Regions from separate parts of the Ferdinandcohnia salidurans genome, predicted to be linked through region 2. Evidence: riboswitches for the same ligand, from Rfam matches in the RefSeq annotation. Region 2 holds a riboswitch; each other region holds the start of a gene.
What was found. A riboswitch is a leader RNA that binds a small molecule or an ion and turns the genes downstream of it on or off. The one in region 2 is predicted to bind cyclic di-AMP.
Positions count from the first base shown of each region.

Region 1 (5,627 bases), on a different contig from region 2:
TCTTGTACATCAGACTCCTTGTTTCCTGAATCTGAAATGGAATCTTCTTGTTTTTGGACTTGATTTTCTGGTTGAACTTGTGAAATAGGAATTTGTGAAGCTTCTTCTGCCATAGCTGACGGAACGGCTAATCCTAAATTCGATACGAGAATAGCTACTGTGGTTGTTACGGCTAACCCTTTTTTTAGATTTGCTTTTTTCCTCATAATGCCTCCTTAAAAATGTAAAGATTTTATGTATTCCACTACAGACTAACGACAAAGTATTGATTTCATTTATCCGAAATGTAAAAAACATGTAAATATTACGAATTTCGGCAAAAGTTGTCATGTGGCTGTCATATTCTGTCCTTGAATATAAAACTCCACTATTTGGAAAGGTAAGGAAAAACAATCAAAGGAGATTTACCTATCGTGAATATACAATCTGGTCAATCAACAAAGGAAACCGTTGCTACACTTATGCTAAAGCAGCTTGAGATGTGGGGAGTTAAAAGGATCTATGGGGTTGTCGGCGATGCCATTATTGGGTTAATGGATGAACTTGCAAAGCAAAATACCATCCAATTTATTGCGGTGAAACATGAATCGGTTGCCGCCATGATGGCTTCAGCTGAGGCGAAGTTAACAGGGAGGCTTGGTGTTTGTCTTGCAACGATGGGACCTGGTTTAGGAAACCTACTCAATGGTCTTGGCGATGCTTATATGGATAAAGCACCTGTACTCGCAATTACTGGACAAGCTCCGACACAAAAAATCGGGACTGACTACAAGCAGTATCTTGATCAACAAGAATTAATCAAACCACTCGCAGAATATACGACCTTGCTTGCGCACCCAGATGCGATTATCGATGTGTTAACAAAAGCGATGAAAACATCACTTGATAAGGGTGCAGTTACTCATCTATCGATTCCTAAAGATCTTTTTGAGATGAATTCAACTGCAAAAGTTCAGAGAGAACCAAAAATGATACAGACTACCACATCTATAGAAGAAAAAGAAATCACAGAAGTTGTGGAAGTAATGAAAACCGCAAAAAAACCAATGATTTTAGCTGGCCTAGGAGCAATACAGGCTGTAAATGAAATAGAGAAATTAGCAGAACTTTGGGGAGCAGGTATCCTTGTAAGCCTAGGTGCAAAAGGGGTCTTTCATCAATCCTGTACGAACTTTTTAGGAGGAATTGGACAAGGCGGAAACCCTCATGCTAAAGAGCTTTTTCAGGAGTCAGATGTTGTTTTATTAGTAGGGAACTTATGGTGGCCGGAAGGATATGTGCCAAAGCAGGCTAAATTGATTCAAATTGATGTTGAGAATGAGAATATCGGGAAAGGTATACCTGTTAAGTTAGGTATTGTAGGTTCAGCTGAAATGCTGGTCCCATTGTTAACGAAAAGTCTTCATAGCGTTTCACAAAATCAAACATGGGTAACAAACATCCAGAAGATAAAAGAAACGTGGGACACACAAAACGAGCAAGAAGGCTTACAATCTTCCCAACCGCTCCATCCATCAAGAATCGTTAGAGCCATTGAAAATACTGTTCAAGACGATGCGATTATTACTCTAGATACGGGGGATGTAACCGTTTGGTTCAATCGCAATTTCCGCTCAACTAATCAACAAATCATCTTTTCAGGAGAGTGGCGAACAATGGGATTTGGTTTGCCTGCCGCTCTTGCAGCCAAACTGTGCTTTCCAGAGAAGCAAGTGGTTGCTGTAGTTGGAGATGGCGGGATCGAGATGACTTTAGCCGATTTATTAACGGCTATCCGATATAACTTAAATATCACAGTCATCATATTCAATAATCATGCGTTACAAATGGAACGCGATAAAATGATAGCCAGCGGAAGCATTCAAAAGGATGTGGACTTAACGAATCCTGACTTTGTAAAAATTGCCGAAGCTTGCTCATGGAAAGGATATTTAATCACAGATGAGAGTGAATTAGAGGATACCCTTGAAAAAGCACTTTTACATAATGGGCCAGCATTGATAGAGGTTGATACTGCACCAATTTTTCACCCGGAAACAAAAGGCTGACCGTGGAAAGCTAGTGTCCCGCCCCCAATCGTTAATGGGGGTGGGACACTTAACTGGAAATGATTCGATAGTTTACTAGAATAATATTTTAGTATAAAATAATTGTAGAGCATTGTTGCTTAATCTTTATCTAGAGCGGGGGACCCAAATTCTTCATGCGGGATTTTTTCCGCTATTGGTGAATTCTTAAATAGAAGGGGCTTATTGTTTCCCATAGTCCTAACCTGAAAGCTAACCTCGTAAGCAATCGAGAGGAAACAGTATGGTAGAATAGTGAATCGGCAACAGCCGGTTTTTTATTACCTTATCTTTCTATATGTTTTCCTTACCTAAGTAATCAGAATCAAATTATTAAGAAGGTGGGGTAATTTATGAAAAAATTCAAGTTAAGTTTGGCTAGTCAAATTTTGATTGGTCTTATTTTAGGTATTATCGTTGGTGGCATTTTCTATGGAAGTGAAACTGCCCAAAGTGTCCTGCAGCCATTCGGAGATCTTTTCTTACGATTAATTAAAATGATTGTCGTGCCGATCGTTCTTTCAAGTATTATCGTTGCGATAGCTGGTGTTGGTGATTTAAAATCAGTCGGCAAGTTAGGTGCTAAATCCCTAACATATTTTATTGGAATGACCTTGGTTGCGATTGCAATCGGCCTTATTTCTGCAAATTTATTCCAACCTGGTGCTGGACTAGTTATGGACCAGTTAGAGCAAAGTGATATCTCAGGTTATGTAGAAACATCAGAAGCGCAAGAAGGAAAATCCATAACCGATACACTACTTCATATTGTTCCTACAAATCCGCTTCAAGCGATGGTTGAAGGAGATATGCTAGCAACTATTTTCTTTGCAGTTGTTTTCGGTCTTGGAATTGCAGCTATAGGTGAAAAAGGAAAACCGGTTTTACGTTTCTTTGAGGGTATGGCAAATGCGATGTTTTATGTGACAAATTTATTTATGAAATATGCCCCGATCGGTGTATTTGCATTAATTGGTGTAACTATTTCAAAATATGGATTTGAATCACTTATTCCATTAGCCAAGTTAGCCGTTACTGTTTATGGAACAATGATTTTCTTTGTAGTAGTTATTTTAGGCCTATTGGCTAAATTTATCGGTTTAAATATATTTAAATTATTGAAGATGATTAAGGAAGAGTTAATCCTTGCTTTTTCAACATCCAGCTCGGAAACCGTACTTCCGAGGATTATGGATAAAATGGAACAGGCAGGAAGTCCAAAGCATATAGCGACTTTCGTTATACCAACAGGTTATTCTTTTAACTTGGATGGGTCTGTTCTATATCAAGCTATAGCGTCTTTATTTATCGCCCAAATGTATGGTATTCACTTAAGCATTGGGGAACAAATCATGCTAATGTTAATATTGATGGTAACATCCAAAGGTATGGCTGGAGTTCCAGGGGTATCCTTCGTAGTGTTATTAGCTACGTTCAGTACAATGGGTTTACCAGCTGAAGGATTGGCATTCATTGCTGGTATTGACCGTATTCTAGATATGGGACGTACCGCGGTTAACGTAGTAGGTAACTCGTTGGCAGCACTAGTTATAGCTAAATGGGAAGGTCAATATAACCCTCCAACTAAAGTTGAAGCTGTTCAACAAGCATCGTAAATATGTGATATTAGTAAGCACATTCCATCAAATAGGAATGTGCTTGTTTTAGGTTTGGGACAAGGGACCTGTCCCTGTGTCCCTAAAAGGCAAATACGTGGTTGCCTATTGTGGTTGAAACGGTACGACTTCTTAGATAGGAGCTCGATGTTTTATCAGGGTTGTAAAAGAATAATGCGCCATTTGTTGGATCTTCACCACTTAGTGCACGTTTTGCAGCTTCTCTATGTTGGTCGTTAGGAGTTGCTGTATGTAACGCACCATTTTCTGCTGGTGTAAATTGATAGTAACCGTAGCTTTTTTCAAACAAGACATCTTTAATAGTATTAGGGAATAAGGGACTATTTACACGATTCACAATTACAGCTCCAACGGCAATCTGTCCTTCTAAAGATTCACCTCTCGCTTCACTGTGTATCATTTTCGCAAGCCATTCGACTTCTTCCTTGTTCACTACTTTCTGTTGTTCAGCGGCGAATGCTGTTCCGCTTTGAACCGGAGCCGGTGTACTTGTAACACCAGAAGGAATCGTCAACGATTGTCCAATCTGCAAACTATCTGAAGAAAGATTATTCGCCTTTTTGATCCCATCCACAGTAGTGCCGTTACGTGTGGCAATGCTATATAACGTATCACCGGAAACAACCTGATGTGTAGATTTATTGTTTTGTGTAGGAGTAAACGCTCCGTCAGAAGGAATCGTCAACGTTTGTCCAATCTGCAACATATCCGAAGAAAGATTATTCGCGCTTTTTATCCCATCCACGGTAGTGCCGTTCCTTGTTGCAATGCTATATAACGTATCACCGGAAACAACCTGATGTGTAGTTGTATTGGTTTGAGTAGGAGCGGACGCACCGCCAGAAGGAATCGTTAACGTTTGTCCAATCTGCAAAATATCCGAAGAAAGATTATTCGCCTTTTTGATCCCATCAACGGAAGTGCCGTTCCTTGTTGCAATGCTATATAACGTATCACCGGAAACAACCTGATAAGTAGTTACATTGGTTTGAGCCGGAATGGCAGTAATGCCAACAGGAATTGTCAATGTTTGTCCAATCTGTAGAGAATCCGAATAAAGATTATTCGCGTTCTTAATTGCATCCACACTTGTTCCATTAGCTTGAGCAATGCTATATAGTGTATCACCCGCTACTACAGTATGGCATAAAGACTTCGTTTGTGGCTTCTTTCCAGTTGCTTCAGCTGCAGAGGCTTGAGTTGCAGGCAAGGTTCCAAGACCTAAGGCGGATAGTAACACTCTGCCTGCCATAATCTTAACGGTTTTAACCTTCAATGCAGGAAATATTCTTTTTACGAAATTAACAGCTTTTCTTTCCATATCAGACTCTTCCACTGGGGATGAGATTCCTAACTCAGCAGAGTACTCGGTTAAGTTTTCATCAAGGTATAAGATTACTTCAAATCCGTCTTTCGTTTCGTTTAGTTTATATCGTGAAAAACTTTCCACCTATTTCACCATCCATTTGTCCTTTTCTACCCTTTACTATCCCCAAGTTCTATCTTTTTACAAATTTAAATCGTGTAATTGGTGAGGAAATAAGAGCAGTGTGATGTTATAAGAACGGATTGAATGCATGAGAATGTCGAAATGTGCTATTTTAATACATAATGATTCTTAGATCGTCTATATTCAAGGGGGCAGCATGAAGAGGGTACGTATGATTTATAGCTTATTACTTATATTTTTTATAACTGCTTTAGGTTTTACCATTTACTTTTATGAACAGGTGCAAACGATTAATCAAGAAATGGAAGAGGTTTATTCCCCAGAAGCATCTTTACCAAAGTATCATTTTGTATTAATAGTGGAGGAGATGGAACATGAGTATTGGCAATTAATTGGTGAAGGAGCAAAGACTGCTGGACAAAAGTATGGTGTAGTAGTGGAGTATATTGGGCCTGAAAGATCAAATACAGAAGA
Region 1 is NZ_JBHUEK010000024.1:28,168-33,794, reverse strand. It holds gene ACFSFW_RS14535 (lamin tail domain-containing protein) at 1-206, opposite strand, end outside; gene ACFSFW_RS14530 (thiamine pyrophosphate-binding protein) at 414-2,048, shown strand; cyclic di-AMP (ydaO/yuaA leader) riboswitch at 2,155-2,309, shown strand; gene ACFSFW_RS14525 (cation:dicarboxylate symporter family transporter) at 2,420-3,682, shown strand; gene ACFSFW_RS14520 (LysM peptidoglycan-binding domain-containing protein) at 3,765-5,153, opposite strand; gene ACFSFW_RS14515 (sugar-binding protein) at 5,350-5,627, shown strand, end outside.
Region 1: linked by a shared signal. The riboswitch ahead of ACFSFW_RS14525 (cation:dicarboxylate symporter family transporter) and the one ahead of ACFSFW_RS06290 (dicarboxylate/amino acid:cation symporter) in region 2 are both predicted to bind cyclic di-AMP.

Region 2 (5,627 bases):
TATTATCGTTGGTATCCTTTTAGCTTTAGTCGTACCAGAAGGAGCAAAATGGGTTAGCATTTTTGGTTCATTATTTGTAGGTGCACTAAAAGCCGTTGCACCGGTATTGGTCTTATTCTTAGTTATTGACGCCATCTCTAAACACAGAAGTGGAACCCAAACAAATATCAAATCGATTATCGGCTTATATGCAATTAGTACATTCTTAGCTGGATTCGTAGCGGTATTAGCAAGTTTTATCTTTCCAGTCAAATTGTCACTTGTATCGGGTGCAGAAGACCTTTCACCTCCAAGTGGTGTTTTAGAGGTTCTTCAAACATTACTATTTAACATTGTTGATAATCCGATTAATGCCCTAATGAATGCCAACTACATCGGAATTCTTGCTTGGGCGGTTGTTTTTGGATTTGCATTAAAAAGTGCAAACGACACAACAAAGACCTTGATTTCAAATGTTTCTGATGCTATTTCAACAGTTGTAAAATGGGTAATCAGCTTAGCTCCAATTGGAATTATGGGCCTAGTGTTCGATGCATTTGTAACAAACGGACTTTCTGCATTAATGGAATATGGAAAAATCTTAGCCCTTCTACTTGGCTGTATGTTCTTTATTGCACTTGTTGTGAATCCATTAATTGTTTATATCTATATTCGCCAAAATCCATATCCAATCGTTTTTCGAAGCCTAAGAGAAAGTGGAATTACTGCATTCTTTACTCGTAGCTCAGCTGCAAATATTCCGGTTAACATGAATCTTTGCGAAAAACTTGGACTAAATAAAGACACTTATTCAATTTCAATTCCATTAGGTGCTACGGTTAACATGGCTGGTGCGGCAGTAACGATTTCTGTTCTCACGCTTGCAGCAGTTCATACACTTGGCATTGAAATTGATTTTGCAACAGCACTTATTCTTAGCGTATTATCCGCTGTTTCAGCAGCAGGTGCATCAGGTGTGGCTGGCGGATCACTTTTACTAATTCCTTTAGCATCAAGCCTATTCGGAATTCCAAACGATGTTGCCATGCAAGTCGTTGCTGTTGGTTTCATTATTGGGGTCCTACAAGATTCTTGTGAAACTGCCCTTAACTCATCATCGGACGTACTTTTCACAGCAACTGCTGAATACGCTAAGAAGCGTAAAGAAATGAAGGAAACTGCGAAAAAGTCAGCTTAATCTTATAAATCGGACACACTCTAAAAAAGACAAAGGGAAAAAAATTCCCTTTGTCTTTTTACCTTTCGGCCTTATTTTTTATCAGTTGTTCTCTGTCATCTGTTTGTGGAGGCTCCTCCAACCACCCATGTTTAATCATAATATTGGCCCCATCCTCAGCATACAATGAGATTTCTGGAATTAATGAGGCATATTTTAAACCTACATCTCTCCTAGGGCTAGCAGCCATGGCCATTCCAAAATTCCCAATACCCGCTGCAATCATTGCTGATACATGAAACATAATAAGTTTGTCAGAGAAAACACTCACTTTACTGTCAGTTACAGCTGAATCCCAGCTCATAGGAGTAGGAAGATCCTCTTTGATTAGAAAGTTACTAAATAGCTCTATATATTTTTGAGAAAGTTTCTTTCCTCTTATTAAAAATTGTTTTACATCCTTACCTTCCGTGATCTGTGCAAATCCTGTCATTAATACCTTGCCAATCGCATTGGTTTGCACATTTAAAAATAAATGACTAATTTCGACTGAAGTTAGGGCTCTCTTTTTTCCCATGAATCCAGCCAGAAAATGCTGTTTCTCTACAAAATCTACCTTGTCAGGAATAGAAATATAAGGAGGTCGTACATAAGTCCCTTGTTTTAACATCAATTCACGTGTTTGGTCTTGCAACTCAACCCCTAAATTTAATATACGTTTATGAAAAGCAACTACATCTGGACGTGTCGCAAGGCCAAGTGCCCCACTACTACCTGCCATTCCGAGAATGGACATTTGTCTTAAATACATTAATACGAAAGTATCAGAAAAAAGTCTTGGAGCTTTCACATTTACATCCTGCTCTGTAAATCCTAGCGGGATTGGAAAGTCCTCCTTTTCAAAGATATTACGTGCGATCGCAATATTTTCTTTAGAGGCTTTCAACGTCATGTCAATAATTGGGCGAACTTCCTCATCTTCTACTTTCTCTAAAAAATATGAGTTTACACATACAGATAACGTATCATTTATGTATTGTGTCCATAAGCTCGCCATCTCCGCTGCAGTTAAACGAATTTTGGATTTATCCTCCATGTAATCAACCGACCTCCTAGTCTAGACCTACCAAGGATAATTTCTCCAAAAAGCAAGAAAATTATTATACTATCCCCCAAAACCAGAAAAAAAGCAAAAAAAAATAGCACTTAAGTAATCTCAAGTGCTTCGTGATGATTCCGAGAGGGCTCGAACCTCCGACCCCTACCCTGTCAAGGTAGTGCTCTCCCAGCTGAGCTACGGAATCACTATATGAATAATTCATAATATACATTCGTTTCGAGCGTTTGTCAATTAAATTCTAGTAAATTTTATAAGGGTTACTATTTTTCTGAGGTTTGATGGTATTTGATGGTCACCTTTTTGTTATGAAAATATTAACATCGTAAAAAACGTAAATATATGTTATTATTGACATACATTCATTTTATTTGTATAAATATAATATCAAGGCAAAGTACAATTTAATAGTCGCTGAATTCCCATTTTTGGGAAACGGGGGAACCATAAACGTGCAAAAGGGCACACGGGGTGAATCCTTTTTTATAAAGGTAGGAGATACTCTTCATCCGAATCCGACAGCTAACCTCGTAAGCATTTGGAGAGAGCATTGTTGCGCAAATTTATCGATAAAGCCACGAGCCACACTCTCGTGGTTTTTTGTGTCTCCAAAAAATGCTATTCACCGCATTACACACCACCCTTTTGCTGCCCAAATTCACACTCGAATACATCTTAGAGGAGGTTTTTTATGTCATTAACTAAAAAGATTTTATTAGGTTTAGGTCTTGGTGCACTTGTAGGTCTTATCTTAAACGTAACGTCACCTTCCATTTTTGAAATTGCGAATACTTGGATTTTCGTTCCACTTGGTCAAATTTTCTTGAATTTAATTAAAATGCTTGTTGTTCCAATTGTCTTAGTTTCTATTACTCTAGGAGTTACAGGCCTTGGTGATCCAAAGAAGCTTGGAAGAATTGGTGCTAAAACGATAACTTATTTTTTAGCAACAACAACGATAGCGATTACAATTGCGATCGCTCTTGCTTCCATCTTTAAGCCTGGCGCTGGTGGAGCCTTTGATACGCAAGGGGCTACTTATGAAGGGGCAACTGAAGCTCCTCCATTTATGGAAACACTAATTGGAATTATCCCAACAAATCCATTTACGTCAATGACTGATGGAAATATGCTTCAAATTATTGCATTTGCTATTTTTATAGGTTTTGCTCTAACCGTGTTAGGCGAAAAAACGAAGGGTATTGTAAATTTATTTGAACAAGCAAATGAAGTGTTAATGTATCTTGTTAATCTTGTAATGAAGACGGCTCCATATGGTACGTTCGGCTTAATAGCGACTGCTATTGGTGGCCAAGGGTATGCTGCAATTAAAGCAATGCTTGCTTACTTCTTAATTGTACTTGCCGCTTTACTTGTTCACGCAGCCATTACTTATGGTGGTACGATTGCAGTATTGGCAAAACGAAACCCCATTGAGTTTTTCAAAGGTTTTGCACCTGCGATGACGGTTGCTTTTAGTACATCAAGTAGTAGTGCCACTCTTCCTGTATCTATGGATACTGCACAAAAAAATCTAAAGGTTCCTGAACCAATTAGTAGCTTTGTTCAACCATTAGGTGCGACTATCAATATGGACGGTACAGCTATTATGCAAGGTGTTGCCACCATCTTCATTGCACAGGTATACGGATTTGATCTAACTTTTACTCAAATTATTATGGTTATCCTAACAGCTGTGCTTGCAAGTGTAGGTACCGCTGGTGTTCCTGGTGTTGGTTTAATCATGCTTGCCATGGTTCTAAATCAAGTTGGTCTACCACCAGAAGGTATCGGTTTAATTATTGGTATTGATCGATTACTTGATATGACACGTACAGCTATTAATATAACAGGTGATGCAGCGTGTGCTGTATATGTTGCAGAATCTGAAAAGAAACATATGGATGAAGCAGCTGCTTAATGCGTAATATGTACCGAAAGCGACAGGAAGTTTTTCCTGTCGCTTTCCTATTTTTCAAGCGTTATAATAATGATGCAGATTAACTTAATCGATTGTTTGGAGGTTTAAAAAGATGACGATTAATAAAAGCACTGTTAGGGAAATGACTATACATAGTAAGCTTTTAAATGAAGAACTTGAGCTTATCGTTTATTTGCCTGCCACCTTTTCCCCTCTCTATAAATATAATGTTCTCATCGCTCAGGATGGGCGCGATTATTTTAATCTTGGCAGGGTTGCGAGAGTTGCGGATAAGCTGATTGAAACAGGTGAAATAAGCAATACCATAATTGTTGGTGTTCCTTATAAAAGCGTTGCAGACCGACGTAAGAAATATCACCCAGATGGGGAGCAGCATCATTTGTATAAGCGTTTCTTAGGGGAAGAGTTAGTACCATTTCTTGATCAGGAGTTCCCAACCTATCAGATGGGGCAAGGACGAGCATTAATTGGGGATTCACTGGCAGCGACTATATCACTACTGACAGCACTTGAATACCCTCATACTTTTGGAAAGGTGATCATGCAATCTCCCCTTGTAAATGATCATGTTCTGTTGGAGGTTGAACGTTTTGCAGACCCTCATCTCATTGACCTATATCATATAATCGGGACAGGTGAAACCGAAGTAAAAACAACAAAAGGTGATATTGAGGATTTTTTAACGCCAAACCGAAAACTAAACGAACTCATCGCGAGCAAAGGTTATCCATGTTTTTATGAAGAATTCAACGGTAACCATACGTGGAAGTTTTGGCAACCTGACTTACCAAGGGCCCTTTCAAAAATGCTCAATTAACTGTTTTTTATTCTATCATTTTCAAATATTTGTTATAATTATGTTATCATTTTTCGTAATACAACATTAGGTACTTTACGTTTTGAAATTTTATACTATAGGAGGGCAATACAAATGAAATATGGCATTGTTATCTTCCCATCCAAAAGTCTGCAAGACATCGCAAATTCATATCGTAAACGTTATGACCCGCATTATGCATTGATTCCACCACATATCACGGTAAAAAATGCATTCGAGGCATCCGATAATGAAATTGTGGATATTACAAGGGAATTAGCAGCGGTTACCAAACAGGTAAATCCATTTACATTAACTGTATTAAAGGTAAGTTCTTTTTCCCCAGTAAACAATGTAATTTATTTAAAAGTAGATCCTAATGAACAATTACAAAAACTACATAATGCACTTCACTCTGGTTATTTTGCAGGAGAACCTGAATATGCGTTTGTTCCACATATTACAATTGGGCAAAAGCTATCCAGCGATGAACATTCAGATGTGTATGGCCAATTACGTATGTTAAAAATGGAGCACGAAGAGCAAATTGACCGTATCCACCTCCTCTATCAGTTAGAAAATGGTTCTTGGACCG
Region 2 is NZ_JBHUEK010000008.1:74,191-79,817, reverse strand. It holds gene sstT (serine/threonine transporter SstT) at 1-1,177, shown strand, start outside; gene ACFSFW_RS06300 (DUF3231 family protein) at 1,236-2,252, opposite strand; tRNA gene ACFSFW_RS06295 (tRNA-Val) at 2,388-2,460, opposite strand; cyclic di-AMP (ydaO/yuaA leader) riboswitch at 2,676-2,826, shown strand; gene ACFSFW_RS06290 (dicarboxylate/amino acid:cation symporter) at 2,965-4,194, shown strand; gene ACFSFW_RS06285 (alpha/beta hydrolase) at 4,307-5,032, shown strand; gene ACFSFW_RS06280 (YjcG family protein) at 5,147-5,627, shown strand, end outside.

Region 3 (5,627 bases), on a different contig from region 2:
CTGGGTGGCAACCTGGATCACATGTTCATATGAAAGAAACAACTGAGTGAGTTCATATAAAATTCGCTCTACCTCAGTTTCTTCTGCTATTTTAATGAGCTCAATATCTTCCTGAAGCGTGCTTAATTCAACAGGTTCGATAAAGAGGGTAGAGCCCGAAGCTGACGTATCTAATACTGCTCCTTGAATTTTCTTCCTAAATTCCTTTTTTACTGCTAGAACATAACGACCTGATCGTTCTGCAACATTCGTTTCCTGCAAGTAAGGAGAAATTCTTCCACTTTTCACTAATGACTGTGCTTTTTCTTTTAATTTTTCCTGTTGAGTGGCGAGGTGTCTTCGCAGGTAGTTAAGGTCACTTGATGCATAATCATCTACTTGGCCATTGCGCAAACAGCGACTTATTTCTGCTTCTAGTTGGGATACATCTCCAATGGATGCAGCGTACATGCTTACCATTGGACCGGCATATTCCTTATCTTTCATAAATTGTTTTAATTTTTGACAGTGGTCTAGGAATGAGACAATCCGAGTGAATTGATCTACTTTTATAGCGATTCCTTTTTTTGCTTGCTCAATATAATGATCGATTTGGTCCAAAGAGTGTATCGGAACACTCCCACTGATTGCAAGGATGTTCATTGCTTCTGAAATTTCATGTAAAGATTGCTCGATCTTTTTTTTGTTTTGTGTAGGTCTTAAAGAAAGTAGTGTTTCCTTACCCCGGTCTGTTCTTGCGAATTGTGCGATTTCATTCAAAATTTGATAAAAACCTAATGCTTCCATTGTTTGACGATTCAATGGTAAATCCTCCTTTTAATAAAAAACATAGTTCGTGAGGAATTGTTCACGGGCTATATCAAAAAAGCCGTCATGAACAAATCGCTCATGACGGCTGAAGATAGACCTGGGCATAGCACAGTCATTGGTGTTTTTTAGACACAAAAAAACCATGACAAACATGCCATAGCAAGATCCATTTTTCATAGCTATGATGCGTGTTCTTAACTTTCCAAAAGAAGCCATAGTGAAATAAACATAGCCTTGCTACGTTTTTTTGCTTCTTCCAGCTATCCAATTATGGATTAGTTAAGAACCACCGATAACATAAACTCATACCCCTTTATTTTAAGGCGTTTTTTTACTTACATTACCTTTATAACCTATGCTCGTATGTGAAGTCAAGTGTCTGGGACAGAGGGACAGGTCCCGCGTCCCACAAGAAAAAGCTTAGAACAATGAACCAGCCCTTTGCCAAGTACTACTTGGGGAAATAAGGAAATGATATACGTAATAAATAGCAAATGGCTTTGAGCAAACTAAGCTTTGAGGGAAGTGTAAAAATAATAAGCATTTCCAAAAAAGGAGGTGGGATAATTGGCTGAAAACAAAAGAAACCCCGAGGATATCAATGCTGGTGAGGCAGTAGGAACAGGTGCAGGAGCGGCTGCAGGTGCTGTGATTGGTTCTGTATTGGGTCCACTTGGTACAGTTGCAGGGGCAGTTGCCGGAGGTGCCCTAGGCAACAAAGCGGGCGAAGGTGCTGACGAGGCTGTAGACCAAGAGGAAAAGTAGAAATTCCTTTTTCTTTGGAACTTCACAGGAACTGACAAGTAATCGCTTTATGTGAGGCTGAATCCATTAAGGGTTCAGCTTTTTTATCGTGTTCGGACACTTCTTTATTCAGATAAAATCCTTAAAAAGTGAGGAAGCGGCTTGACCCTCTACTTGTATTTTTAGGTCATATTTGCTATGATGTGTTCATCATTTAAGAAATGGAGGTTTTCCTTGTGACAGCATCAATCAGATTACGTTTCCCAAATTTCACTCGTTAATTTAATACGTTTGAAGCTCTGCCTACGTTCAGAGCAACGGGATTGATCTGTCATTTTTTAAAGAAAACCAATATTTTACGGTTATTTAAAAGAGGGGACGAGGATTCCCTCTTTTTTTGTTGTCTAAAAAAGGATCTTTGACATAAGTGACACGAAGTATGTGAATGTAGGTGAAGCGTGCATTAAATAAATCTGAATAGAAATGAGTTGTTAGAAAATGAATACAATGGATAATAATCTTAAGGAGAATTGGTTCAAGAATATTATTCTCTTTTTAAGTAGCCAGACGATCTCCCTCTTTGGATCATCTCTGGTTCAATACGCCATGATGTGGCATATAACGTTAACGACGGAATCCGGTTTGATGATGACGTTATATATCATCTGTGGTTTTATACCAGCCTTTATTTTGTCACCAGTGGCAGGGGTTTGGGCGGATCGATATAACCGCAAAATGTTAATCATTTTAGCTGATGGACTTATTGCCACTGCAACTTTAATCCTTGCAATTCTCTTTTTTATGGGATTTGATGCAATTTGGTTGTTATTTGTGATGGCAGCCGTCCGTGCCTTTGGAACCGGAATCCAAATGCCTGCAGTCGGTGCGATTTTACCGCAGATTGTTCCTAAGGATAAATTGACAAAAGTGAACGGGGTGAATGGAAGTATTCAGGCTATTATCATGTTTGTTTCTCCAATGGTAAGTGCCGCACTATTAGGTTTTGCGACAATTGAAACGATTTTCTTCATCGATGTCATAACCGCAGCAATTGCAATAATCACACTGCTCGCTTTAAAAATTTCTGTACATGAGAAGGCAGCAGAAAAACAAACAACTAGCTACTTTAGTGATTTTAAACAAGGGCTGCAATATGTAAATAACCATACGTTTCTGAAGAGCTTTTTCCTTTTCTTTGCAGTGTTCTTTGTGTTAATGGCACCGGCAGCCTTCTTGACACCGCTGCAGGTTACGCGCAGTTTTGGTGATGACGTTTGGCGTTTATCAGCAATCGAAATCGCCTTCTCCATCGGCATGATGGTCGGGGGAGGAATAATCGCTTCCTGGGGAGGTTTCGAAAACAAAATTAAAACATTGGGATTTGCTAGTGTAATCATGGGTGTCTGCACATTTGCACTTGGTATCGTTCCTAACTTTTGGGCTTATTTTGCCTTCATGGCTCTATTCGGCGTCGCCATGCCGATTTTTAATACACCCGCAACCGTTTTGTTGCAGGAGAAAGTAGAAGAAGATTACCTAGGAAGAGTGTTTGGTGTGATGGGGATGATTTCAACCTCAATGATGCCCCTTGGAATGCTTATATTTGGCCCAATTGCAGATATCATCAAAATTGAATGGCTCCTTCTCGGAACGGGAATATTCATTATCATACTAGCCATTTTCATGAGCAGAAATAAAGTATTAATTGAAGCAGGAAAACCTACAATCGCAGAATCATAGGGACAAGGGGACAGGTCCCTCGTCCCACCATTTTTTGACAAATAGGATAGTGGAGACTGTGATGACACACCTGTCGTTCCAGTCCTAAAAGGAGGCATCATTCGTTTATGAAAGCCAGAGTCAATGTAATTACATTAGGTGTAAATGATTTGGAGAAAGCATTAGAATTTTATCGCGATGGATTAGGATTCCCAACAGAGGGTATTGTGGGCAAGGAATTTGAGCATGGAGCAGTTGCTTTTTTTGATTTACAATCTGGATTGAAGCTTGCAATCTGGAAACGAGAGGATATTGCTTATCAGGCAAAAGTTACTAAGACTCCAGCAAGTCCTACTGAATTTACAATTGGTCACAATGTAAATAGTAAAGAAGAAGTGGATAAGGTATTGGAGCAGGCCAAAAATGCGGGTGCAACAATAACAGATCCAGCTCATGATACTTTTTGGGGTGGATATTCCGGTCACTTCCAGGATCCGGATGGCCATTTATGGGAAGTAGTCTGGAACCCGGCTTGGGAGATTGAGGACTAGGTTATTGGTTCAAAAAATGAATATGCTACAAGTTTTGAAGAGGCAGTATGTTTTTTAAAAGCATACTGCCTTTTCATATTTAAGAATTCAAGTGCAAGGAGATCACGCCTAAATACGGTTCTTTATCGTCAAAAAAATTATTATTGACAACAAAGTAAAATGGGAGTAAATTCTCATTATTAATTCAAAAAAATAATCCGAACACCTTTTATTCGCTGAATCATTTTTGAGCGGGGGAACCATTTTTTTGATAGGCTCAGCCTATCTTGGGGTGAATCTTACAGAGTAAGAAGGGATACTCTCAATTCCTAATCCGACAGCTAACCTCGTAAGCGTTAAAGTATCCATATCGAGAGAAAGGTCAAAGGTTCAGCCTAAGACCATTCTATTTGTGATGGTCTTTTTTGTATTGGTGTTATGGAAGGAAAAGAGGAGAGGTTGTTGAAAAAGCAATTCGTAGTTATTGGCTTAGGTCGATTTGGGAGTGCAGTGTGTAGGGAATTGAACATGTTAGGTAATGAAGTTTTAGCAATCGATATTAACGAAGACAGAGTGAATAATATGATCAATGATTCAACCACAGCAGTAGTTGCAAATGTAACGGATGAAAATGCTCTCAAAACATTGGGAATAAGAAACTTTGACCTTGCCATTGTCGCTATTGGAGAAGATATGCAATCAAGTATCCATTGTACCTTGTTACTCAAAGAGATGGGGATTGTGGTTTGGGTAAAAGCACAAAATTCATACCACCACAAAATATTAGAAAAGATTGGTGCGGACCGAGTCATTCATCCGGAGCAAGATATGGGAATAAGAGTTGCGCACCAACTTAATTCTGAAAATATCATTGATTTTATTGAGCTGTCAAAAGACTATAGCATTCTGGAATTAAAAGCCACTGAGAAAATAAATCAAAAATCGTTAATTCAATTGGATATTCGTGCAAAGTACGGTTGTACAATATTAGCGATTAAAAGGGGAGAGCAAATCAATATTTCACCTTTACCCAATGATATCCTTCATCAGGGTGATACGTTGGTTGTGATGGGAAGTAATTTAGATTTACAACGGTTTGAAGAAAAAGGCTTGTAGTTTAATGGATTTATAGGATTGGGGAGAAAAAACTATGAAGATCAAACAATATATAAACCTGTCTCCTTATCAACTTTTAATCTTTATATTTATGTTTTTTATACTAGTTGGTTCGCTATTGTTAAAACTGCCTATAGCAACGACAACATCGATTAGTTTGATTGATGCTTTATTTACCGCAACTTCTGCAATGACAGTGACGGGACTTATAGTAGTGGATACTCCAAGTGTGTTTACAACATTCGGTGAGGTAATAATTGTGTCGTTGATTCAACTTGGCGGATTAGGAATAATGTCTTTTGCTGTACTAATCTATATGATGCTTGGTAAAAAGATTGGGTTGAAAGAAAGAATGGTTATACAACAATCATTAAATCAAACTTCGCTTGGAGGAGTTATTAAACTAGTTAAAAACCTGTTTATCTTTTCAATTTCAATTGAATTTATTGGCTTGCTTATTTTATCCATTAAGTGGGTTCCTGAATATGGATGGTGGAAGGGAATATATTATAGTTTTTTTCACTCTATATCTGCGTTTAACAATGCTGGCTTTGCATTATGGTCAGATAGTCTAATGGGTTATGCAGGGGATCCAACCGTTAATATAGGGATTACCTTTCTATTTATAACAGGTGGAATTGGGTTTACTGTATTGATGGATATCTGGCATAATAAACGTTTTAACAAACTAAGTCTCCACTCCAAACT
Region 3 is NZ_JBHUEK010000018.1:140,565-146,191, forward strand. It holds gene ACFSFW_RS11820 (endonuclease MutS2) at 1-801, opposite strand, end outside; gene ACFSFW_RS11825 (glycine zipper domain-containing protein) at 1,378-1,575, shown strand; gene ACFSFW_RS11830 (MFS transporter) at 2,053-3,294, shown strand; gene ACFSFW_RS11835 (VOC family protein) at 3,402-3,824, shown strand; cyclic di-AMP (ydaO/yuaA leader) riboswitch at 4,028-4,174, shown strand; gene ACFSFW_RS11840 (potassium channel family protein) at 4,242-4,919, shown strand; gene ACFSFW_RS11845 (TrkH family potassium uptake protein) at 4,954-5,627, shown strand, end outside.
Region 3: linked by a shared signal. The riboswitch ahead of ACFSFW_RS11840 (potassium channel family protein) and the one ahead of ACFSFW_RS06290 (dicarboxylate/amino acid:cation symporter) in region 2 are both predicted to bind cyclic di-AMP.